One region of the Paenibacillus sp. NRS-1782 genome, then DNA from elsewhere that is predicted to be linked to it. Evidence: riboswitches for the same ligand, from Rfam matches in the RefSeq annotation. Region 1 holds a riboswitch; each other region holds the start of a gene.
What was found. A riboswitch is a leader RNA that binds a small molecule or an ion and turns the genes downstream of it on or off. The one in region 1 is predicted to bind cyclic di-AMP.
Positions count from the first base shown of each region.

Region 2: linked by a shared signal. The riboswitch ahead of ACIFQM_RS00100 (C40 family peptidase) and the one ahead of ACIFQM_RS14100 (G5 domain-containing protein) in region 1 are both predicted to bind cyclic di-AMP.
Region 3: linked by a shared signal. The riboswitch ahead of ACIFQM_RS02840 (3D domain-containing protein) and the one ahead of ACIFQM_RS14100 (G5 domain-containing protein) in region 1 are both predicted to bind cyclic di-AMP.
Region 4: linked by a shared signal. The riboswitch ahead of ACIFQM_RS01285 (hypothetical protein) and the one ahead of ACIFQM_RS14100 (G5 domain-containing protein) in region 1 are both predicted to bind cyclic di-AMP.

Region 1 covers NZ_JBITPH010000038.1:9,699-15,776, forward strand. The annotation lists gene rsmI (16S rRNA (cytidine(1402)-2'-O)-methyltransferase) at 1-122, shown strand, start outside; gene ACIFQM_RS14085 (AbrB/MazE/SpoVT family DNA-binding domain-containing protein) at 247-501, opposite strand; gene ACIFQM_RS14090 (HD domain-containing protein) at 832-2,115, shown strand; gene ACIFQM_RS14095 (TatD family hydrolase) at 2,157-2,927, shown strand; cyclic di-AMP (ydaO/yuaA leader) riboswitch at 3,129-3,411, shown strand; gene ACIFQM_RS14100 (G5 domain-containing protein) at 3,681-4,829, shown strand; gene rnmV (ribonuclease M5) at 4,977-5,522, shown strand; gene rsmA (16S rRNA (adenine(1518)-N(6)/adenine(1519)-N(6))-dimethyltransferase RsmA) at 5,530-6,078, shown strand, end outside.
Region 2 covers NZ_JBITPH010000001.1:13,362-19,439, reverse strand. The annotation lists gene ACIFQM_RS00110 (M1 family metallopeptidase) at 1-811, shown strand, start outside; gene ACIFQM_RS00105 (hypothetical protein) at 823-1,650, shown strand; cyclic di-AMP (ydaO/yuaA leader) riboswitch at 1,936-2,073, shown strand; gene ACIFQM_RS00100 (C40 family peptidase) at 2,078-2,578, shown strand; gene ACIFQM_RS00095 (GNAT family N-acetyltransferase) at 2,880-3,386, shown strand; gene ACIFQM_RS00090 (4a-hydroxytetrahydrobiopterin dehydratase) at 3,462-3,761, opposite strand; gene ACIFQM_RS00085 (hypothetical protein) at 3,880-4,173, opposite strand; gene motA (flagellar motor stator protein MotA) at 4,361-5,155, shown strand; gene motB (flagellar motor protein MotB) at 5,148-5,975, shown strand.
Region 3 covers NZ_JBITPH010000009.1:132,790-138,867, reverse strand. The annotation lists gene ACIFQM_RS02850 (NADH:flavin oxidoreductase/NADH oxidase) at 1-896, opposite strand, end outside; gene ACIFQM_RS02845 (polysaccharide deacetylase family protein) at 1,200-2,006, shown strand; gene ACIFQM_RS02840 (3D domain-containing protein) at 2,164-2,832, opposite strand; cyclic di-AMP (ydaO/yuaA leader) riboswitch at 2,840-3,014, opposite strand; gene ACIFQM_RS02835 (amino acid ABC transporter ATP-binding protein) at 3,261-3,983, opposite strand; gene ACIFQM_RS02830 (ABC transporter substrate-binding protein/permease) at 3,970-5,433, opposite strand; gene ACIFQM_RS02825 (M20 family metallopeptidase) at 5,581-6,078, shown strand, end outside.
Region 4 covers NZ_JBITPH010000004.1:81,317-87,394, forward strand. The annotation lists gene kdpB (potassium-transporting ATPase subunit KdpB) at 1-1,057, opposite strand, end outside; gene kdpA (potassium-transporting ATPase subunit KdpA) at 1,116-2,792, opposite strand; gene kdpF (K(+)-transporting ATPase subunit F) at 2,942-3,019, opposite strand; gene ACIFQM_RS01285 (hypothetical protein) at 3,232-3,627, opposite strand; cyclic di-AMP (ydaO/yuaA leader) riboswitch at 3,743-3,918, opposite strand; gene ACIFQM_RS01290 (glutathione peroxidase) at 4,287-4,772, shown strand; tRNA gene ACIFQM_RS01295 (tRNA-Leu) at 4,929-5,011, opposite strand; gene ACIFQM_RS01300 (urease accessory protein UreF) at 5,285-5,974, shown strand.

The sequences.
Region 1 (6,078 bases):
TATCATTGGAGGCCCACGTTGCGCATTATGAGACAGAAGGGCTGACACGCAAGGACGCTATGAAGCGTACAGCTACCGACCGCTCCATTTCCAAAAGGGATGTATATAACGCTCTTTTATAAAAACTTCCTTACACAAAAAAGGGCCTTCCAACGGTTGGGTTCAAACCGTGGAAGGCAACAAGGAGTGTATATGAAAAAGGTTAGAATTAACAATCTCTTATGAGTCTATTATATACTAAAAATCTTAGTTTGTCACAGGTGTTGGAATTTCTGAGATGCAATCTTGACAAACAATTTTCCCTTTAAAGTAAATTACGTTCTCGGCGTTGCCGCAGAAGATACAAGCAGGCTCGTATTTTTTGAGCATAATGCGTTCGCCATCAACATAAATTTCCAAAGCGTCTTTTTCGCCAATACCCAATGTGCGGCGCAATTCAATTGGAATAACAACACGTCCGAGCTCGTCAACTTTTCTTACAATACCAGTGGATTTCATCATAATAAATCAGGCTCCTCTCGCCTTTAAAATAATATAAGTGTCATGATTCGACAAATTTTTCTCTTTTCTGATATTTACTATACCAACGATTCCCAAAACAGTCAACCTTAAAAATTTGCTAACAGCTTGATTATGCAAAAATATTTTGAATAAAGAGCATGATGTGTGTGTATTACCTTATTTTATTGATGATTTTAGCCATTTGTCGATTTGGAAATGTCGAAAATCTATAATTCGACATAATACGACAAACGATGTCGAATGAAGGAGATCGTTTAGGATTTTATTGTATCTTAATCCATTATTCAGAATATTAAAGGAGCTGATATCTTGCACCAGCCACTTAGTGAAGAAAAAGTTTTTAAGGACCCGGTACATAACTATATCCATGTTCAGGATACAGTGATATGGCGTTTGATCAATACTCCAGAGTTCCAACGCTTGCGCCGCATTCGGCAGTTGGGTACATCTTATCTTACGTTTCATGGAGCGGAGCATAGTCGTTTTTCGCATTCGCTAGGTGTGTACGAGATTACACGGCGTATTATTTCCCAATTTGAACGCGGCGAATTTTCCGATTGGCCGAAGGAAGAAGGTTTAGTCGCGCTGTGTGCGGCTTTGTTGCACGATGTGGGGCATGGTCCGTTTTCCCATTCCATAGAAGAAGCCTTTCATATGAACCACGAGGATTGGACATGCCGGATTGTATTGGGGAATACAGAGATTAACGCTGTGCTGAAGCAAGTCGATGAAGAGCTTCCAACGAAGGTGGCTGCGGTCATTGCCAAAACGTATGACAAGCCAATTGTCGTTAACCTGATCACAAGCCCACTGGATGCGGATCGCATGGATTATCTGCTGCGGGATGCTCACTCGACAGGCGTCAATTATGGCACCATTGATCTGGATCGTATTTTACGGCTGTTGCGTCCTCATAATGGAAGAATTGTAGTGAAGGAGTCAGGTATGCATGCGGTAGAGGATTATCTGATGTCACGCTATCAGATGTATTGGCAAATTTATTTTCATCCTGTGACGCGCAGCTCGGAAATTTTATTGCGTAAGATTTTCAAGCGGGCGAAGGAGCTGTTTGGAAACGGATATGAGTTTAGTTTTCTGCTGGAACCGTTGCCGGATCTCTTTCGGGGAGAGCTTACGGTGGAACAATATTTGATGCTCGATGAGTCTTTGATTCAGACAGTATTCAGTCAGTGGAAACAGGAAAAGGACGAGATTTTAAGCGATTTGAGCGCCCGTTTTATGGATCGCAAGCTGTATAAATATGTAGAGATTGAAAATATGGATACAGATACCATTGACGACATTCGGACAGCGCTGAAGCAGGTTGGTTTACATCCCGAATATGATCTGGAAATTGATTTTCCGACGGATCTTCCTTATGATGTGTTTCGGCAGGGTGGCTCGACGGACAACCAGATTTTACTGCTTGGACGTAAAGGAGAAGTGAGAGAAATTTCCGAAGTATCGGAAATTGTGCGCTCCATTAGCGGTATTCACCGGGGTAAATATCACATGTACTATCCCCAAAACAAATTGGATGGGGTAAAGGACAAGCTTCCTGCCGAAATAAGGAATTATTTTGTCAAACAATAGACAAACATATGCCAATAAAAGTAAATAAGGGGACATGAATTTTGAATTTATTTGACACTCATACCCATCTGGATGCGCCGCAATTTGACGAAGATCGGGAAGAAGTTATAGCACGTGCTGTCGAAGCGGGAGTAACCCGCATGATTAATATCGGATTTAATCGTGAGACGATTCCATCCACGATGAAATTGGCTGAGACGTATGATTTTATTTATGCGGCAATTGGATGGCACCCACAGGATGCGATTACGATGCAGGAGGGGGATTTGGAATGGATTGCATCGTTATGCAGTCATAAGAAAGTCGTGGCGATCGGGGAGATTGGTCTGGATTATTATTGGGACACATCACCGAAGGATGTACAGCATCGGGTGCTACGCAACCAGATTGGACTGGCTCGTGAGCTGCACATGCCAATTGTCATCCATAACCGGGATGCGCATGAAGATATTGTTAAGATTTTGCGTGAAGAAAAGGCGAGTGAGGTTGGCGGAGTCATGCATTCCTTTTCCGGAAGCTGGGAGACGGCTAAAATGGTGCTGGATATGGGCTTTCACCTCTCTTTTGGCGGACCCATAACGTTCAAAAATGCCAAGCAGCCAAAGGAGGTACTCGCACAGGTGCCGCTGGACCGTCTGCTCATTGAAACGGACGCTCCCTATCTAACGCCCCATCCGTTCCGCGGGAAGCGAAATGAGTCCGCACACGTGGGACTGGTCGCAGAGGCGGCTGCCCAAATCAAGGGAATTACGGTGGAGGAATTAGTGTCAATAACGACCCAAAATGCCTTGGAACGATTTGACATTAAGTGAAAAAGTGAAGGAATCGATCAAAATAAAGAGATAGACGAAGCTAATCATGAATTTGTTGCAGGAAACTCGAGAATATTACAATATTTTAACCGAATATTTTAAAAAATGTACTTGAAACCTGCTTTACAACATGCATAGAAACAGGATATCATCTTTTCAGTGAATTGTTGTTTGAGTGTAAACATCAACAGCTCATTTCATGAACCAGTCTCGCTGAGTCCCTTTTACAGGGAACGGGGGAACCGATATGGCTTACAGTACGTCCGGCGTATGGCAAGAAGGGAACGTCTCTTCCGTCCAGCCGGCTCGACCGAAATTCTTTTCCCGGATGGGATTGAACAGGTGGAGGGGCCGTATTTCGATTTCTTTCTGGGTCTTCGGGGTGAATGCGAAGGCGACCGCCATGAGCGGTTGACCCAAGCTAGGGCGTCTCTCTACGTCCGAACCCGACAGCTAACCCCGTAAGCGTAACAAGAGAGAAGCCATCTCGTGCATGATTTTTCCGCATATTCGCACATGCCGGAAGCCACGAAAGAGCTCTCTAGTCTCTTTTTCTGGCTTTTTTTGTTGTGAATAAAAGAAAATCTGTCATCATACTGTGATTAAACAGGGGAGGACAGCATGCCGCGAAGACGGGTACATGGTGCAGGACAGTCGCATTACGGGCTTGTCTTGTAGAAAATCTGTTATAGTCACGTCAATCTCAACTATGTCTTACTCCAGACGGCGGGCTATGTAAGGAGGACGGAGGAAATGGGCATTTTCCAAAAAGAGGAGACCCATGAGTCACGCTCATCCAGCATGTCTTACGTATTGCGTTGGAAGCAAGAAAATGTGCGCCAGGCTGCTTTGGTTGCTATTTTTCTAATCGCACTAACGATTATGATTTCAATTCTGGTGTACACTGAATCTAAAAAACAGGTCTTTTTTGTCATCGATGGTAAGGCATCTGCGGTAGAAACCCGGCAATCCCAGCTCCAAGATTTGCTCAAAGAGCATTCGATTTCACTTCAGCCGCATGATACGGTTTCGATGCCGCTGAACGGAGCAGTACAGGATGGGGATCGCGTAGTCATCAAACGTGCCAATCAGGTCAAATTATCCTTAGCCAACGAGACGAAAAAATTGTACACAACAGAAAATACAGTAGAGGGTGCCATTCGCACCTCGGGCTATAAATTATCGTCAAATGATAAAGTTTATCCTGCTCTGGATGCTTCTGTTTCGTCTAACATGGACATAAAAATCATCCGTGTGAAGAAACAGCAGGTTGAACAGAAGCAACAGGTACCTTATCAGGTCATCAAAACGGCCGATCCAAGTCTCTATAAAGGTGATAATCGGGTCATCCAAAGCGGTAAAACGGGTGTTGTGGTCCAGCATGTTCAAAAGGTATACCATGACGGAAAATTGGTATCCAAGCAGCTGGTAAACAAGGAAGTCGCACAGAATCGTGTGGATAAGGTGATTGCGGTAGGAACGAAGAAAAAACCGGTCGTTCTGGCTGCTTCTGTCGGTCCTGAAGATGCCGTTAAGGCAACACGGGTTAGTTCGGACAATGCTGTCCGTAAAGCAGGTGTGAATTTTAAATATAACAAAGTATTACAAAACGTCTCCATGACGGCCTATTCGTCACAGGAGCCAGGTATCGGTACACGTACCGCATCCGGCACGCGTGTCACGGAAGGACGCACCATCGCTGTCGATCCGAGTGTGATTCCAATCGGCTGGTGGGTATATATTGAAGGGGTGGGCTTCCGCCGTGCGGAGGATACCGGTGGCGCAATTAAAGGCCACAAAATCGATGTGTATTATGAGAGTTTGAGTCAAGCCAATCAGTTTGGTCGCAAGCACGGTAAAACCGTATATGTGATTGGACCCGTGAAGCCTGAAATGAACTAAAAACGTGTTGTATATGTTTAGGGCAATGCGATAGTATTAACATCATAGTTATGCCATGCTAAGAAGAGGATACCCTCTTCTTATTTTGTTTTCAAAAGCAGGGAAAGATGAATATAGCTGACTGTGTAGCAGTGGAGGGAAACGCAAATGATCAAGGAAGTGATCGTGGTAGAGGGTCGGGATGATACGGTCGCTATTCGCCGTGCTGTCGAAGCGGATACGATAGAAACGGGCGGCTCAGCCATTAATAAAATGACGCTGCGCAAAATTGCGCTGGCGCAGGAGCGGCGGGGTGTCATTATTTTGACCGATCCCGATCATGCAGGGGAGCGTATCCGCAAAATTATCGCCTCCAAGGTGCCTGGCTGCAAGCAGGCCTTTATACCAGAGGCAGAAGCGACGCGCAAAGGGGATATTGGCGTGGAGAATGCCTCGCCTGAAGCGATCAGACATGCTCTGGCACGGGTGCATACGACGGTGGAAGGGGCCGATCCGCTAATTGATTGGGCGGACCTGATTGACGCCGGGCTGATCACCCACCCGAATGCTGCTGCACGACGTATGGCTTTGGGTAATATGCTGGGTATTGGTTACTGTAACGGTAAGCAGTTACATAAACGGCTCGCTGTGTTCCAGATCAGCCGTGAGGAATTTGCCGGTGCGCTGGCACAAATTGAAAGTGAAGGAATGTGATATCCGTATGACAGGGATTCAAAATATAGCAACACCGCGGCGCACGAAGGAAATTATTCAGCGGCACGGGTTTTCGTTCAAGAAGAGCTTGGGACAAAACTTTCTGATTGATCAAAATATTCTGAACAAGATCGTGAATGCTGCGGGATTGGACGAAACGAAGGGCGCACTGGAGATCGGTCCGGGGATTGGCGCTTTGACCGAGAAGCTGGCGCAATCGGCCAAGGTAGTTACAGCTGTCGAAATTGACCAGCGGCTTTTGCCTATTCTCGAAGAGGTGCTGGCCCCTTATGAGCATGTGAAGGTACGCCATGGGGATGTGCTGAAGCTGGATTTGCGAGAGGTGTTTGCTTCCGATTTTGCCGGGGTCAGTAAAGTGAGCGTCGTCGCTAATCTGCCGTACTACGTCACTACACCGATTCTGATGAGGCTGCTGGAGGACAAGCTCCCTCTGGAGAATATTGTCGTCATGATTCAAAAGGAAGTGGCTGAGCGTATGGCAGCGTCTCCTGGGACGAAGGATTACGGCAGCTTGAGTATTGCAGTGCAATATTAC
Region 2 (6,078 bases), on a different contig from region 1:
GAATCCAGGCTATAATCTGGAGCGGACAGTTGTTCATGAGATTGGGCATCAATATTTCTATGGAATGGTGGCAAACAACGAATTCGAGGAGCCATGGCTGGATGAAGGCTTTACCTCTTATGCAGAGGAACGGCTCATGGAGCAAGAATACGGATTGATCCCCAACTTGCCGTTACAGTCTGGACAGGTATCTTCCCCGCAGCCGTTAAACCGTGAGTCTTGGAAGTACGGCTCAGCTGCTAAATATGCACAAAATGCCTATTCTCGGGGCAAGCTGGTGCTGCGTGGCATTGAGCGCCAGGTCGGCGCGAAAAAAATGGACCGAATTATGCGTACCTACGTCCAGACCTACCGATTCAAGCATCCATCCTCACAGGATTTTCAGCGTATCGTCGAAAGAGTCACCGGACGTTCATGGAGCCACTATTTTGAACAATATGTATACGACGGCCAGATGGCGGATTTTTCAGTGGATCGCATTACGAACCGTAAGCTGGACAACGGATACGAAGCAACCATTACACTCAGCAAAAAAGGGGCAGATTATCCCAAGGTCCCTGTTCAAATTACCTTCAAGGACGGTACAACGATATTCAAGGCTTGGGACGGCATGGGCAAAAGCACCACCTATCGACTCAACAGTGCATCTCCAGTCTCCCATGTGATTATTGATCCACTGTACACGATTGCGCTGGAGAACAAGCATATCAACAACAACCTGAAGGCCGAACTGAACGAGAAAACACAGACCCGCTGGAGCATAAGTGTAACCAAGCTGCTGGAGACACTGCTTGGAAGTCTGTCATGGTGAGGTGTCTATAGATGCGTACCGTTATAAAAGAAGGCTGGGCGCTTGTGCGCATACAATTTTATATTGTCATCATTCTATTTTTGTATCGACTGCTATGGGGCGTTTTTCTCTATCGGGTGGTACAATCCGCCGTTACTCCCCTACTACTGCGCTACCCTGATCAGGGGCAAAATGAACTGGGGCAGACCTTATTTTGGATGGAGAGCCAGATTGCCCTGACAGACAACCGGGAGGTTCATATGTATCTGTGGATACTACTGGGGGCAACGGTGCTGCGTATACTGATTACCCCCTTCATCCGGGCGGGAATATACCAAAGTCTGCACACCCATGCGACCGAGCCACAAAGTCTGTCTTTTTTCCGTGGAATGAAACGTCATGGTTTATCATCGCTGATCTATTACGTCATCGAGCTTGGGCTCTTGCTGCTCCCTGCTTTCTGGATGGTACCGAGGCTCTACCCTATCGTAGCCGGGGCGCTGCAATCTCCCGCCTATCTGCTGCATGTGCTGCCCTATGCCATCGGTTGGATCGCTTATGGCTGGTTCATCCGCCAGTGCATCCTGTACATGCAGCTAGGCACCGTAGGTGGTCACGCCATACTGTCGTCGCTGCTCGCCTTCTTTCGCCAAATCCTCGCGGCTATCGGTATTTCGCTTCTGCTCGGCGCAGGTGTGTTGCTTGTCCTTGGCCTATTCGGCATGGTGGCGATGATTTGGACTGGCATGCTGGCACTCATTCTCCAGCAAACGTATCATTTTGTTACCAGTCTGGTCAGGCTATGGCACATCAGTTCACAGTACCGCCTATGGCATACTGATATCTCCGGCAGAGGTTGAACCCCCACTCCGTTCCTCCTGAGCAATTTTTGGCTGTCGGAAGGAGACTATCTATATCCATTTCTATTCATGTAAACGGCACCTAACTGAATACTCTTAGCAAAATCTGTTCCCTCGATAAAGGGAGCAGATTTTTTTGTAACTTTTTGCGATGAAACATTTGCCAAAGCCAGCCAACTTTGTTACAATAATCGCAGTGAACTGATAGTAACAACTTTGTAATCTTTATTGTAACCTTTACCTTAAAAATATCGTTATCGTGAATACTGCTCTCCAAGGTGCACATCTTAAGTTAAGCCTAATTCCTGGCACCTAGGAAGCGGGGGAACCAGTTTGGGTGAATTGATCTCGCAACAGAGTGATCATAGGGGAACCTTCTACCGAATCCTTAAGCTAACCTCGCAGGCATTGGAAGGGGTATTTTTTTTTGAAGAAGAAACTAACAATCGCAGTCATGGGTCTTGCCATTGCCTTTACATCTTTTACATTCGGTGGCGGCAGTGCATTTGCAGACTCCAAGATGGACCAGGTGATCCAAGATACCAAAGGAACGAGCTATAGAAGCGGAGGCACTACACTCGACGGATTCGATTGCTCCGGCTTCACAATGTATGTATATCAAAAATTGGGAATTAAACTGCCGCATCAATCCGGATCACAATTCAAAATGGGATCTTCCGTATCCCGCGATGAAATGAGACCTGGAGACCTGGTGTTCTTCAACACCACAGGTAGAGGCATTTCCCATGTAGGTATCTTCATGGGTGAAGGGAAATTTGCCCACTCCTCATCTTCACGTGGTGTAGTTGTTAGCTCACTGAACGAAAATTATTACGCTAACCGATATGTCGGTGCCAAAAGAATTATGAGTACAGATGCTTACCACGCTGTAGCTTCTGAAACTCCTGATGACGACAACGTAGAATAACTAACGAACAGCAAGCTAACCTGAGCCGCAATTTGATTCTGGCCGGAATCGAATTGCGGCTTTTTATGTCCGCAACATCAGAAACGTTAATTTTACTGACGAACTGACACCTCAAAAGGTTTCAGTTTTTGCGAACATCGTCGATTTTACCGTCACGGCGAGGGAGCATATGAGCAGTAAAGCCTTCTTATTGAATGTATACCCGACTTGAGCATGAAATAAACACGCTTGCCAATCCCCTGCAACTTGTCTACAATCTGTTGTTAATAGTTTAAGTATTGTAAAAGGAGGATGGGAAAACATGCCGGCCTCAATATCTAACTACCGAATCGTGCCGATGGACGAGCAGCAGGCGGCTGCGATATGTGAGTGGCGCTATGATCCACCCTACAATATATACGGCTGGCTACCCTGGGAACAAATGAAGGTGCTTGAGGTCGAATTTGGAAGCCCCACGCTCCGCGAGGAGCAATATGTAGCTGTACTGGATGACGAGAACATACTAACCGGATTTGCTCAATATTTCCCGATGCTTGGCGTGACCCGGCTAGGTCTGGGAATGCATCCCGGATTGTGCGGGCATGGCAGAGGCGCCGAATTTGTCCGTGCCATTGCCGAGGAAGCCAGACGACGCAACCCTGAAAATGAAATTGATCTGGAGGTGCTGACCTGGAATGGGCGCGCCATCCGGGCTTACAAGGCTGCCGGATTTGAGCTTACGGATACCTATGAACGTCAGACTCCCGATGGCAAGAAGCCGTTTCATTGTATGGTGTATCTTCCCGACCACCAGCCTCGTGTTCTATGATAAAAGCGCCTTCGGCATACAACTGCATTGTTGTATATCGAAGGCGCTTTTATCATACGGTAGGCCACGATTAGTTCAATGACTGCTACGCATTTTCTCAAAAGCTTCATTATATTGTTGGGCTTCCTTAATATCCACGGCCATAATGCCACCGTCATCCCAGGAGGTTAAACGCAGGGTCACGGTCTTATAATCAATCGTAATAAATGGATGATGATTAAATGCTTCCGATATAGCAGCAACTTCATCCACGAATGCAATCCCTTTCATAAAACTGAAAAAATTATATTTCCGGACAATCCATCGTCCTTCCTCCAGTTCCCAGCCCTCCAGCTTCTCTAGATGTGCTTCAATCTCTTCTTGTGTAAAAGGCATGATACGACTCCTCCCTGTTTATACGGAAGCCTTTCAGCCGCTTGAATGCGACCAAAACTACGATATATTGGTGTCCATATTACCACGGCCCCGTTGATAAATCCATTAAACGGCCTGCTCAAATCAAAGGTACCGACGTCAACTCCTCATCTCCAATGAGCACATAGATACGGTGCTGCTCCGGTTCATAGATGACAACACCGCTGCCCACAGCGATAACGGGCTCTGTACCCAGCGCATAAAACAGGTCTTCAGCCAGCGCTTCATTGACTTCCTGACGCCCTGCCGGGTCCAGCCTGTCCCAATCTTCTGCTTCCATTTCGAAAAATTCATAGCTATCTGGAATGCGTCCCACAGCCTCTGTCAAATCGTTCAAAATTTGTTCATACTCCCGTCCGTGCTTCACTCCCATGCCATTTCCTCCAATTCTTCCGCCATTCATTACATAATCACCTTATTATACCGGAAATTCGTACTTAACAAAAAAGAGAGTTTTGTCGATAAATACTATAATCCGTCTTGTAATGACGTGCCTGGGGCAAGGACGACCCCAGCGGCATGAAAGGATTCAAAATCTATTCTCATGGATGAGGTGTATCATGCAAATTTCAACCATTATCGGACTTGTACTCGGGATTGTGTCATTGGTCGTCGGGATGATTCTCAAAGGCGCGCCAGTAATCAACTTGGTCAACAACCCCGCTGCTTACATGATTATTTTTGTCGGAACGGCAGCAAGTATTTTTATGGCCTTCCCGATGGAAGAAATCAAACGGATTCCAAAACTGTTCAAGGTTATTTTCACCGAACAAAAGCTTTTGGACCGTAAAGAGCTCATCGGCACGTTTACCGAATGGGCATCCATTACCCGTCGCGAAGGTCTGCTTGCGCTGGAATCCAAGGTAGAGGAGATCGACGATCCCTTTATGCGTGGTGGTATGCGTATGATTATTGATGGTAATGATCAGGAATTCGTGCGGGATGTTCTAATGGAGGACATTAACGCTACCGAGGATCGACACCGCTCCGGCGCGCTGATTTTCTCTCAGGCTGGTATGTACGCTCCAACACTCGGGGTACTCGGTGCCGTCGTAGGTCTGATTGCCGCTCTGGCCGATCTTAGTGACATGGCCAAGCTGTCTCATGCCATCGCGGCAGCCTTTATTGCGACGTTGCTTGGTATTTTTACAGGTTATGTCCTGTGGCATCCAATGTCCAATAAGCTGAAACGGTTATCCAAAAAAGAAGTGGAGCTTAAATTGATGATGGTCGAAGGCCTGCTCTCAATTCAATCAGGTATATCCACCATTGCGATCAGCCAGAAGCTGACGATATTCCTGACTCCAACCGAACGGGCTACCCTGATCAAGAAGGATGGGGATTCCGGTGAGTAAAAAAAGACATGAACCGCACGAGGAGCATGCCGACGAAAGCTGGCTGTTGCCATATTCCGACTTGATGACCCTTCTGCTAGCTCTTTTCATCGTCTTATTCGGGATGAGTGCGATCGACGCCAAAAAATTTGAAACTATGGCTCAATCCATGAGTGCGGCTTTTAGTGGCGGCACCGGCATACTGGATCACTCTGCCGCCAATCCATCGTCACAATCCGCAGATATGGGCAAAAATAAAGAACAGGTAACACAACCTATAAAGTCTAAAGCCACTTCTACGGCTGAACTGCAAAAGCAACTCGCCCAGCGGGAAGAAGAGGATTTGAAAAAGCTCAAAAAGCAAATGGATCAGTATATTGAAAATAATGGTCTGACTCCGCTGCTCAATACAAAGCTGAACCAATCCCAGCTCATGATCACCATTAGCGATAACGCCCTGTTTTCATCGGGTCAGGCTGAGGTAAAACCGGAAGCACGAAAGCTGGCCAAGTCCATCTCCAGCATGCTCCAGCAATTTCCTGGCTATGATGTCATCGTATCAGGCCATACAGATAATGTGCCGATTTCCAATAGTCAGTTTCCGTCCAACTTTGATTTGAGTGCCAAACGATCTCTGAATTTCTTGCGCATTTTGCTACTCAATCCGCAGCTTGATCCAACCAAATTTGTATCCATCGGTTATGGTGAGTATCGTCCACTAGCAAGCAATCAGGATGGTCAAGGACGCTCCAAAAACCGCCGTGTCGAAATTTCCGTACTACGTAAGTATCAGAACGGCACACAAGTTATCAGTCCTACCTCAAGCTCGAATGAAGGTTGATTATGTATATGTTATATAGACAAAGGCACCGCCGCATTTTTTATGCAGCTGGTGCCTTTTCATTGTGCTATTCCACTCTGCCTCTTGTCCTATCCATTGCCCT
Region 3 (6,078 bases), on a different contig from region 1:
TGAATCACCCGCCGGGCATCCTCATAATCGTCCAGTAGACCGACAGCGATTACAGGCACATTAAGCTTTTCACGTATATCACGTGCCAAATCCACCTGATATCCCGCACGCGCAGATGGACCGCCATTGGAACCAATCGGCCCCTCGCCACCAGAGGAGATGTGAAAAATATCCACACCTGCATCACGATATCGTTCCCCTATGCCCGCTATGTATTCCACATTATATCCGTTTTCTACATACTCTTTGGCGGATATCCGCATCAACACAGGCATATCAGACGGAAGCACCTCTTTAACAGCCTGAATCACTTCAACACCGAACAGCGATAAATCCTGTCCATACTCATCTTCTCTTGTGTTCGTTAAAGGGGAATGAAATTGATGAATTAGATAACCATGAGCGCCATGAATTTCTACTGTATCAAACCCGGCTTCCACCGCGCGGCGCGCGCCTTCCTTATAAGCCTGAACCAGCTCCCTGGCTTCGGCTGTCGTCAAAGCATGCGGCTCCTTGAAACGTTCGCTAAAAGCTATCGAGGACGGTGCAACAGGCAAGTCGGCATCTTCAGCCTTTCGTCCGGCATGACCTAATTGAATTCCGATTTTGGCACCGTACTTGTGGACTTCCTCCACTATTTTACGGTATGCAGGAATATGCTCGTCACTCCAAATACCCAGATCATGATCTGTAATGCGTCCATCCGGGTGGACCGCTGTCATTTCCACAATAATCAGCCCGGTGCCACCTACTGCCCGGCTAACGTAATGGACATGATGCCAATCATTTGGCTTTCCATCTTTGGCCTCCACACTGTATTGGCACATGGGGGGCATTACAATTCGATTTTTTAAAGAGAGTCCCTTTAATTGATAAGGAGTAAACAAGTCGGTCACTTTGATCCATCCTTCCTTTAATTCCATCTCTGTACAATATGAATTGCAACCCCATTATACACCAGTAATCACTGGATACCGAATCCATTTAAAGGCTAAAAGCTGCGAAAATACTGCTGTTTTCGGTCAGGTTTAATAGAATATGTTCGTTTAGCTTCGTGATCTGCACTTACATCCGTATTGTGCTGCATTTCCACTCAACCATTCAATAGTCTAACCTGTTCAGCAGCATAATTTCAACATGTCAGGTACATAATAAATGAAAGCAACAGAAGGAACCACTGCACGGAAAGGGGGATACATATGCCGTACAGGGGAATATTGCCAATCATGTCACTGTTACTAGCATTTTCGAGTTTTCCCGTTCACGCGGATGCGCCTCCCGATATCGGAACGACTCATTCCAAGGAAGCGACTGTTGTTTCTTCAGCACATAAGAGCAGAGAACGAGCCACTCCCACATTAGCCATGCTTCGAAAAAAACATGCGGATATTTTCAAAATGTGCGGCCCGCACACTCAGCAAATTGCCCTGACTTTTGATGACGTGCCCGATTCCCGGTATACGCCGCAGGTTCTGGACATTTTGCATGCGAATGGGATCAAAGCCACCTTCTTTATTGTCGGTCACCGTGCGGAAAAACACCCGGGCATGATTCGCCGTATCGTACGTGAAGGCCATGCCTTAGGCAACCATTCCTATACCCATCCGGATTTTAGGAAGGCTTCACCGGAACGCTTTCGCAACCAGATTAAGAAAACAGAACATATTTTGGAGGCCACTGTAGGCTTTCGACCCAAGCTGATCCGCCCGCCCTATGGTGAAATTACGGAGCCTCAGATCCGATGGGCGCGTCGTCACGGCTACATGATTGTCAATTGGAACGTAGACTCCCTCGATTGGAAGGGACTCAGTAAAACACAAATTCAGCGTAATGTGATCCCGGCTACTGGACCAGGCTCTATCATTTTAATGCACGCAGGTGGAGGTCAAAGCTCCAATCTGAAAGGCACTGTTCAATCCCTGCCGGGTCTCATTCAGTCGCTGAAAGCCAAGGGCTACAAATTTGTCACGGTTCCCCGGCTACTTCACACCTCGGAGCGGAAATAACAGTAAAGGGCTGTCTTGTCAGCAGATGCATTCTGCGGTCAAGACAGCCCTTTACTAATCGACAAGACCCATATATGATCTGAACCTGCGATTACGTTATTTGATTATAGTTTACATAATATATATTATGTTCACTTAATTCATTTGCTTACATAGTCTATTTATCAATGACATACAGCTTCACATTCTGAAAACCAAAGTCACTCACAAAAGATGGGCTGCCTGGAATGAAAATATCAATCCGTTTACCCGTGATGGCGCTGCCCTTATCACGTGCTACTGCTACAAAAGATTGATCCGGCAGCCCCGGGTGGGAATAGCCTGTAACCAACACTTTCGTACCCAACGGAATTACGTTGGGGTCTACCGCAATCGTACCGAGCTTAAGCGGATTTCCGAAATAGTCCACCGCTCCCCATTTTCCATTTTCACTGGCTGCTGCGGAATACGCTGTGGCCTTCACGTCAACTACTTTTCTGTAGTTGAATGTTTTGCCCCATGCTTCAACCTGTTGACCGTCACCTGCTGGCGCTTTCTCGGAAAGAAGCTGAGGCTTCGAATCCGAAGCGGCCTTTAACTTGTTCTCGTCCGGCACCTTAATTTGCATTCCTGCATATATATTGCTGGCGGCAACATCCGGGTTCTCCTTTTGCAGATCTTCTACAAATACCCCGTAACGTTGAGCAAGTAAAAAGAAGGTGTCACCTTCCTTGGCCGTATGAAGCGAAGCAGCGTCGGCTACCCCGGCTGTCTGCGCCAATCCTGCAATGGCTACTGCCAGCACCGCAAATTTCATTGTTTTTCCAATACGTTTCAGATGTTTCAAAAGATATGTACCTCCTCTGTTATGCCTGCGAAGTTAGCTGTCGGATTCGGACTCAGGAGAAGCCCTATGCTTAATGCAATTCACCCCTAGGCAACCTTCCATCCATTCGTATGAAGACGGATCAGAAGTTACTGCCGTTGTTACGTCCCCCGCACTTCCCATGGTTTTGGGTCCCGCATTCAGCGTCTGTCGTAGCTGTCTGCTGCCCCGGTAAGTTTTGGCTCACTGCATAATATCACAATTTTGTAACCTTATCTGCATGAAAATGTTGGGAACCTTGAACATCATACTACATGTGTTACAATTTTGTCATCATGAAATCGAAATTAGTTACAAAAATATGAACGAGGATGACAAAAAAAAGAAAAAGCCCCCCGTCAAACTTCCAACGCGGAGAGCTTTCTTCATAGCCTTTACAAGCTCATTTCTTACAAAACCTTGGCAAGAAAATCCCGGGTACGATCATGGCTTGGAGTACCAAAAACCTGCTCCGGTGTACCTTGCTCCACAATTTGACCGTTATCCATAAAGATAATGCGGTCTCCTACCTCGCGGGCAAAGCCCATTTCATGGGTCACGATGACCATCGTCATGCCACCCTCAGCCAGTTTCTTCATCACGTCCAGCACCTCCCCGACCATTTCAGGGTCCAAAGCCGAAGTCGGCTCATCGAAGAGCATTACATGCGGCTGCATCGCCAAGGCGCGTGCAATCGCAATCCGCTGCTTCTGTCCACCGGATAACTGATTTGGATAGGTGGCCTTTTTGTCTTCAAGTCCAACGGTGCGCAGCAGCTCCAGCGCAATTTTCTCAGCTTCCTTCACAGACTGGCCCCTAACCTGAGTTGGCGCAAGCGTCAGATTTTGCAGCACCGTTTTGTGCGGGAACAGGTTGAAATGCTGGAACACCATCCCCATTTTTTCACGAGTCGCATTAATGTTATGACCACGAGCTGTGATCGGCTCGCCCTCAAACAAAATCTCCCCGTCGGTCGGCTGCTCCAGCAGATTCATACAACGTAAAAATGTACTTTTCCCCGAACCACTCGGGCCAATGACGACAACAACCTCGCCTTTGGCAATATCTATATCAATGCCTTTTAAAATTTCACTTTTGCCGAACGATTTACGCAGTTGTTTAACGGTGATCACTGGCTCTCAACTTCCTTTCCCATAAACCCAACAGCTTCGACAAGCTGAATGTCATTACAAAATAAATAGCAGCCGCGATGACGAACGGACTTAATCCTTCGTAGGTGATGTTCTTAATGACTTGGGCCTGATACATAATATCCACGATACCGATGGTAGAAATGATGGAGGACTCTTTAATAATCGTAATAAACTCATTGCCGATCGCAGGCAGTACAGACTTGAACGCTTGCGGTAAAATGACGTGACGCATAGCTTTGCCTCGTCCCATACCGAGTGAACGAGCTGCTTCCATCTGACCACGGTCCACTGCCTGGATACCTGCACGGAAAATTTCAGCCAGATAAGCCGAGCTATTCAGAGATAACGTAATAATACCGGACTGAAGTGGCGTAAAATTGACGCCCAGCGTCAAAGCAACCCCATAATGGATGATCATAAGCTGTACCAGCATAGGTGTACCACGTAGTACCTCTACGTAGGCCGTACCCAACCATTCAATGATACGTACACCACTCATCCGCAGCAGAGAGATGATCAGACCAATGATAAATCCGAACAGTACCCCGAGCGCAGACAGCAACAACGTGTAGCCGATACCCGTAACGTAAAAGCTGCGATATTTCCAAAATATATCCACGATGTTATTGGATGAAACCTGTCGATCCGCATTGAGCGCACTCGCTTCTGTGGAAAACTTTTCAATAGAACCGTCTGCTTTCAGGCGAGTCAACGTTTTATTTACAGAGGCCAGCAGTTCAGCATTTCCTTTACGAATACCTACAGCGGTTTCTGCTCCCTCATCCTCTGGCACCGCCTTGGCGAGCGTTACCGTACCGTCCAACGTATATCCTTTAGCAACTGTATCCTCAATCACGACAGCGTTAATACGCTGTGTCCGAAGCTGGAGTACCAGGTCGGAGATTTTATCCAGCGAAGTTACAGAGGAATTGGGCACTTTTTGAGCAATCTCTTCCTGAATACTGCCCTTTTGTGCCCCGATCTTCTCGCCTTTCAAAGCAGCCATCATCGGATATTTGTCCTTATCCTCCGGACGTACCATAATGACTTGCTTGGAGTGGTAGTATACATCCGAAAAATCAATGCTCTTTCTGCGTTCATCCGTTGGTGTCATACCAGACAGTACCAGGTCTACACGACCGCTTTGCAGGGCAGGCAGCAACGAGTCAAAGCTCATGTCCTCAATGACCAGCTCTGCACCCAGATCCTTGGCAATTTCATTGGCGATATCAACGTCAAATCCTACAATGGTATCCTTGCCGTTAATGTCTTTATGAAACTCATAAGGCGGAAAATCGGCACTCATGCCGAGTACAAGTTTTGACTGTGTCTTCGCTTCCGTCCCGTATGCAGTAAGCATCGGAAGACCAGCCAACAGCAAGATAACCGCCGTCAGAATAAGGGCGGTAAAACGATATGCCTTTTTCAATCTTTTTTTCTCTCCTTAAATTCTTTATAATAAATAAGATTGTGTCATTATAAATGAATATGCATGATTATGCAATGAATGTTATAGTACAAATTCAGCACTCTAGCTTAGTACCTACATTACAGCATATATAAAGGAGTTTTTAGCATGGATTTTAAACAGACGATCCAACGTACCATTGAGCAGCATGCCCAAAGTTTTAAGGATATTTCTATATATATTGGCGCAAACCCAGAGCTGGGGAATGAGGAGTTTTTGGCGGCTGCTCGTCTAAAAGAGGAATTGGCTTTTCACGGATTTGAAGTGCAGGCTCTTGTTCTAGGTATCGAAACGGCTTTTATTGCGACTTATAAAGCCGCAAAACCCGGTCCGGTCATCGCTTTTCTAGCAGAATATGACGCCCTGAAAGGTCTGGGACACGCATGCGGACACCATCTGATCTGTATGATGAGTACAGGAGCGGCTGTTGGCCTCAAATCGGTCATTGACGAGATCGGTGGAGAAGTACGAGTATACGGCACACCTGCCGAGGAAACACGCGGTGCCAAGGTCCCCATGGCGGCTGCCGGGTTGTTTGATGATTGTGATATAGCACTCATGACGCATCCTTACGACGGTTATGAAAAATCGGGTAAATCGCTGGCG
Region 4 (6,078 bases), on a different contig from region 1:
GCATCAACTCCAGAACTGAGCGCCCCTCGGGCGTCTCATCCTTCATCGAGCTCATCGCAGCCCACTTGACTAGCTCTGCCTCTTCTACGCCCCCTACAGGCACGAATTGGCTCGCCATCCGGTTACCGAAGGTAATTGTACCCGTTTTGTCCAGAATCATTGTATTGATGTCTCCAGATGCTTCTACCGCCTTGCCTGACATCGCCAGCACGTTAAACTGGGTGACCCGGTCCATACCAGCAATCCCGATGGCTGACAGCAGTCCTCCAATCGTGGTCGGAATCAGACAGACCAGCAACGAGATAAGCACGGGAACAGGCAAGTCAATGTTAAAATGACGAGCAATCGGTGCCAGTGTCACCACCACGATCATAAAAATAATCGTTAAGCTGATCAGCAGGGTATTCAGCGCAATCTCGTTCGGCGTCTTTTGGCGCTGTGCGCCTTCCACGAGCGAAATCATTTTATCAATGAACGTTTCGCCCGGTTCTGTCGTAATCCGCACCTTAATCCGGTCACTGACCACACGCGTCCCGCCGGTTACCGAGCAAAAATCACCACCCGATTCCTTGATCACCGGGGCCGATTCTCCCGTAATCGCCGATTCATCCACTGAGGCAAGACCTTCAATCACCTCACCATCGCTCGGAATCATCTCGCCCTGGGACACCATCACAATGTCACCCTTGCGCAGCTCGGTCGAGCTGACCACCTGAATCTCATCCCCGACAAGCTTATTGGCTTGAGTATCCTGCTTGGATTTTTTCAAAGAGGCAGCCTGTGCCTTACCCCGCCCTTCCGCGAGCGCTTCGGCAAAGTTAGCAAAGAGCAGCGTGAACAACAGAATCATAAAAACCGCCAGGTTAAAGCCCATTTCGTTACCCGTTCCAAAATAACCGGGGAACAGCAGCATCAGCAGCACGACCAATGTGCCGATCTCCACGACGAACATGACTGGATTTTTCATCATGATCATCGGATTTAATTTCATAAAGCTATCCTTGATCGCATGCTTCAAGATGCTTTTATCCAGCATGCGTTTGCGTTGTTCCTTCATGATCAAGCACCCCGTTCATTCATTCTCATTCTCATTTTCTTCTTCCTGTTCATCTTCTTCACATGGTCAAAAACTCAGCCACAGGCCCCAATACGATGACGGGCAAGAAGGTCAACGCACCAATCAGCAGCACAACCCCGATCAGAATCGCCCCAAACAGCTTGTTGTCTGTGCGAAGTGTGCCCGTCGTCACTGGAGTCGGTGCTTTGGCATTCAATGAAGCCGCTACAGCTAACAGTGCAACAATAGATACATATCGTCCAAAGAACATAACCACACCCGCTGTCGTGTTCCAGAATACGTTGTTATCCGCAAGACCCTCAAATCCCGAACCGTTATTAGCCGCAGATGACGCATATTCATATAACACCTGAGTCAACCCGTGATATCCGGGGTTCGTGACCGCATCGTATCCCCAATGACTCATAAAGGCGAGCGCAGTCGGCACCAAAATGAGAAACGGATGTACCAAAATGGCAATCGCGATCAGCTTCATTTCCTTGCCTTCTATTTTCCTGCCCATAAATTCCGGGGTCCTGCCGACCATCAATCCACATATAAACACACCCAGAATCGCATACATCAGCATATTCATCAGCCCGACACCCTTACCGCCGAAAATGACGTTCAGCATCATTTCGCCCAAAGCAGCCATACCGCCCAATGGAGTCAGTGTATCGTGCATGTTATTGACCGAGCCTGTCGTAGCCGCCGTCGTCACCGCCGTGAACAATGCCGATTGTCCGATGCCGAAGCGGACCTCTTTCCCTTCCATGCTACCCTGAGAAGCATCCACCCCCAGTGCCTGAATCAGCGGATTACCCGTTTTCTCTGATACGTACGTAATGGCTAGGAATACGAGAAACAGTACCATCATGGAGCTAAATATAATCCACCCCTGCTTGCGATTACGAGCGAATAGCCCAAAGGTATACGGCAGTGAAGCCGGCATCACCCACATCGCCAAAATTTCCAGCACATTCGTCCAGGGGTTTGGATTTTCAAAAGGATGCGCCGAGTTGGCCCCATAGAAACCGCCCCCGTTCGTCCCCAAGTGCTTGATTGATTCCAGCGAAGCAACGGGTCCCAAGGCCATTTGCTGCTGTGTTCCGCTCAGCGTCGTGATATCCGCCGCAGGCTGAAGCGTCTGCGGTACTTTCAATCCAACCAGCACCAGTGTAAGTACAAAGGCCAGTGGCAGGAAAATCCGTATAATCGCTTTGATAAAATCCTGAAAAAAGTTGCCCATTCCTTCTCCGCGCCGCGTCAATCCTCTCATAAAAGCCGCAGCAACCGAAAAACCGGAAGCAGCCGAAGTGAACATCATCATCGTAACAAACGCCATCTGTGTCAGATACGTAAGCCCGCTTTCTCCGCTATAATGCTGGAGATTCGTATTGGTCATAAAGCTGATCACCGTGTTAAAGGCCAGTGACGCCTCCATATTGCCGTTTCCAGTCGGGTTACCGGGAAGCAGTCCCTGCAAGCGCAGCAGCACATAGCTGATCGCTACAAGCACGACATTCGTAGCAATAAAGCTCATCACATACGTGGTCCAACGCATGCTCTCCAGCTTTTTCAATCCTATAACCTTATAAATCAACTTCTCCGTCCCGCCAAAGACTCGATCCGTCCGATTTGGTTCATTGGAGAACACATGATATATATAGGTGCCCACTGGTTTCACCAGGAGCAGCAATATCACAATCACAATTCCAATTTGCAGCAGCTCCATCATCTATTTCCTCCCTCAAAATACTCCTGCGTTTGGACAACAGACGGGTTCATCGCACCAGTCGAATGCACACGTTTGCGAAAGCCCGCTGACTCTGATGTTTCATCCATGATCTGCTGTCCCCCGCCCGCTTGATCCTGCTTAGCTGATTAGAACTTTTCAGGATTCAGGAGTGCGTAGATTAAATACACAAATACAATAGCCGTAAGCGCAAGCACAACCATCATCCCTTTCGCCCTCCTTTGGAGGTCTGCGCATCACACCAGCGTACAAGCATCAGTATCATTCCATAACTCACAGCCATCACCAGCAGCATGTATATATCCATCATGTTCATACCCTCCCGTATCCGTTCTTAATTCATCATTCTGACACTCTCGTAAAATCGCTATGCAACTAAATTCGCAAATTTTAATGTATACCAGCACACCGTAAGCGACTATCCGTTCAGCAGGAAACCCACCTCTCCGTTCAAAGTGTAGATCACATGGTCCGCTCCCAAACCTCGATAAATCCCTTGAGGATTACAGCCGTGTGTAATGACATAGATCGGATCTGCTGTCAGCGGCCGGCATATTTGCAGAAAACGGCACGTCAGATTCAAGCTGTTCTCGAACAAATACACGCAGCCAATTTCTTTTTTGGGAAAATTCCATTTCCCCGCTTGCATCGTATTGATGCGCACAACATGCTCCACACCCATTTTTTTGAGCTGTCGTTCCTCCTGAGCGCTATTCGTCAGAACCGCAAACGCCAGTTTTTTGAACATAAGCAATTTCACAAAATTTCTGCCCGTTTCATTTGGTGCAGTGACAATGATTAGCCGACCTTCCATCAGTAGCTCCTCTCCCGGTATAAAAAGACAACAAAAAGAAGCCAAAGGAAAAAGGCTTTCCTCCGGCTTCTTACGTAACCATGATAAAATAAACCATGGCTGCACACGGCGGTTTGTTGCCTCTCCCTGTACGCTTACGAGGTTAGCTGTCGGATTCGGACGTGAGAGTCGCCCTATTTCTGGCACTTGGCCAGAAAATTCACCCCATGAGACACACGGCCCTCTAAAAGCCGCATAGATCCCGTTTGGTTCCCCCGCTTTTGCAACTGCAAAATTCAGCGCTATAGACAATTCGTTGCTGCTTCATTCACTTCATTTGAAATTACGTCTTGAATCATACACCCGCGCAAGGAACACTGTAAAGCTCACCTGCGGGGTTATAAATCGGTCTTTAGAGCATAAAAGATTAATAACAGCGCTTACAACATAAATATTCTTCTCCCAGCTCCTTCAAGCTCGGTTTTTCATCTCTTTTCGAAAATGAAGAGGCATGTCAATATTGACGTATGGGGAGCGTTTTTTGTCCTTTATTTGTAAAAGAGAAAGAAAAAGTGCTGTATGCACCTGATAAACGGCGCATTACATCTATTTATAGGTTTGCAACTCTTCGTTAAATTTCTTACAATTTAATTGTAGAATATCAAATTAGGAGGAAAACCATGACCGTTTATGAATATGATGCACAAACCCTGCAAGGGAACGTAATTCCGTTGTCCACATACGAAGGAAAAGTACTGCTCATCGTGAATACAGCCAGCAAATGCGGGCTAACCCCCCAATACAAGGCGCTACAAGAACTATATGACCAATACCAAGAGCAGGGTCTTGAAATCTTGGGGTTTCCCAGCAATCAGTTTGCCAAGCAAGAGCCAGGTTCCAGCGAGGACATTTCGGAGTTTTGCCAGATCAACTATGGAGTTACATTTCCGATGTTTGCCAAAATAGATGTCAATGGCGATCAGGCGCACCTTTTATTTCGCTACCTCACCCAAACAGCTCCCGGCGTATTAGGCTCCAAAGCGATCAAATGGAATTTCACTAAATTTTTGATTACACGCGAAGGTAACGTATTTAAGCGCTATGCCCCACAGACAACTCCAGATAAACTGACGGGGGATATTGAGAAGCTTTTACAGCAAAGCTGACAGGCTATTTCATCACCTTCTCACAAGCAGCCGATCCAGGCAACTGCTCCTGCGGCTAGGAAAAAGGATATTTTAGTTCAGCTTATATAACAAAAAAAGCATCCAATCACGTCAAAAACGTGTCAGGATGCTTTTTTAACTGTGTCTTGCATGTAATGCGGTCGAGAGGACTCGAACCTCCACGGGCGTACGCCCACTACCCCCTCAAGATAGCGTGTCTGCCATTCCACCACGACCGCAAATTCTAATGTTTTGAGGCAACAGATTTATTATACTCCCTTGTATTCTATTTGTAAACATAAATACAACAATTATTTTAAAGTCATATAATATAACATGTAATAGCTATAAAAATATTTAATTTGACATGTCAGCACTATGAGTGTAAATATATATTACATAATATCTCTATTTTTTCTAAGTACTTTTCTGAATGCGCTTTTTAAAGTTATTTAATTTAACATGAACATTCTATTCCAAGGAGGCGAACCGCATTGCACAAAGGCAATCGTTTGCTGAACTACGCATTGCTGTTGGACCCTTCCCTGCCTGTCGGTGGCTTCACTCGTTCCTACGGGCTGGAGGAGCTGTTTCGCAATGGCCGCTTAACCTGTTTACAAGACTTGGAACACTATGTACGCACTGATCTGCTTCCTCAGTTCACATCCCTCGATGGCATGGCTATCAAAAGCCTCTATATCGCTGTTCAGCAAAATGATGGTTGGCGTATCGCCCTCATTGATAAAATGCTGCACGCCCAGCGCTCTTCCCTACAGCATGTGAAAGAGTCACGCCTATCTGGCCAACGCCTGCTTAAGCTCGCCAAAGCCTTGTACCCTTGGCTTGAATTTGACCAACTCGAAGCTACACTCATCCAATACAATGCGATTGGTACACTCGCAACCGTTCATAGTTGGATTAACGTTTCCCTTGGAAATAATGTAGAGCAGACCATTCACGGCTACCTTGCTGCGGCAGTGTCCTTCTGTGTCGAAGATGCTTTTAAGCTGCTCAATCCTCCTTCTGAGGAAAAGAACCCTGTTATTCAGCGAATGACCAACGAGCTGCTAGCCGCATGGAAACAATACAATGTCCCTGAGTCAGAGCCAACCGCATTTCAGCGCGGACTTCTGTATAGGCATTGGTCCAGCTCCTACATTACTCAGCCACCCTATATGAGCAGCAGCCACCAGCGCGGGTGAACTTCACTGATTCCTTCGTACGCCCTCGTTATACGCCTCCTGCATCCCCCTGATGCCTGTTTTCAAAATTCCAGCACCAATGCCAAAAGCACTCCCACCACTTT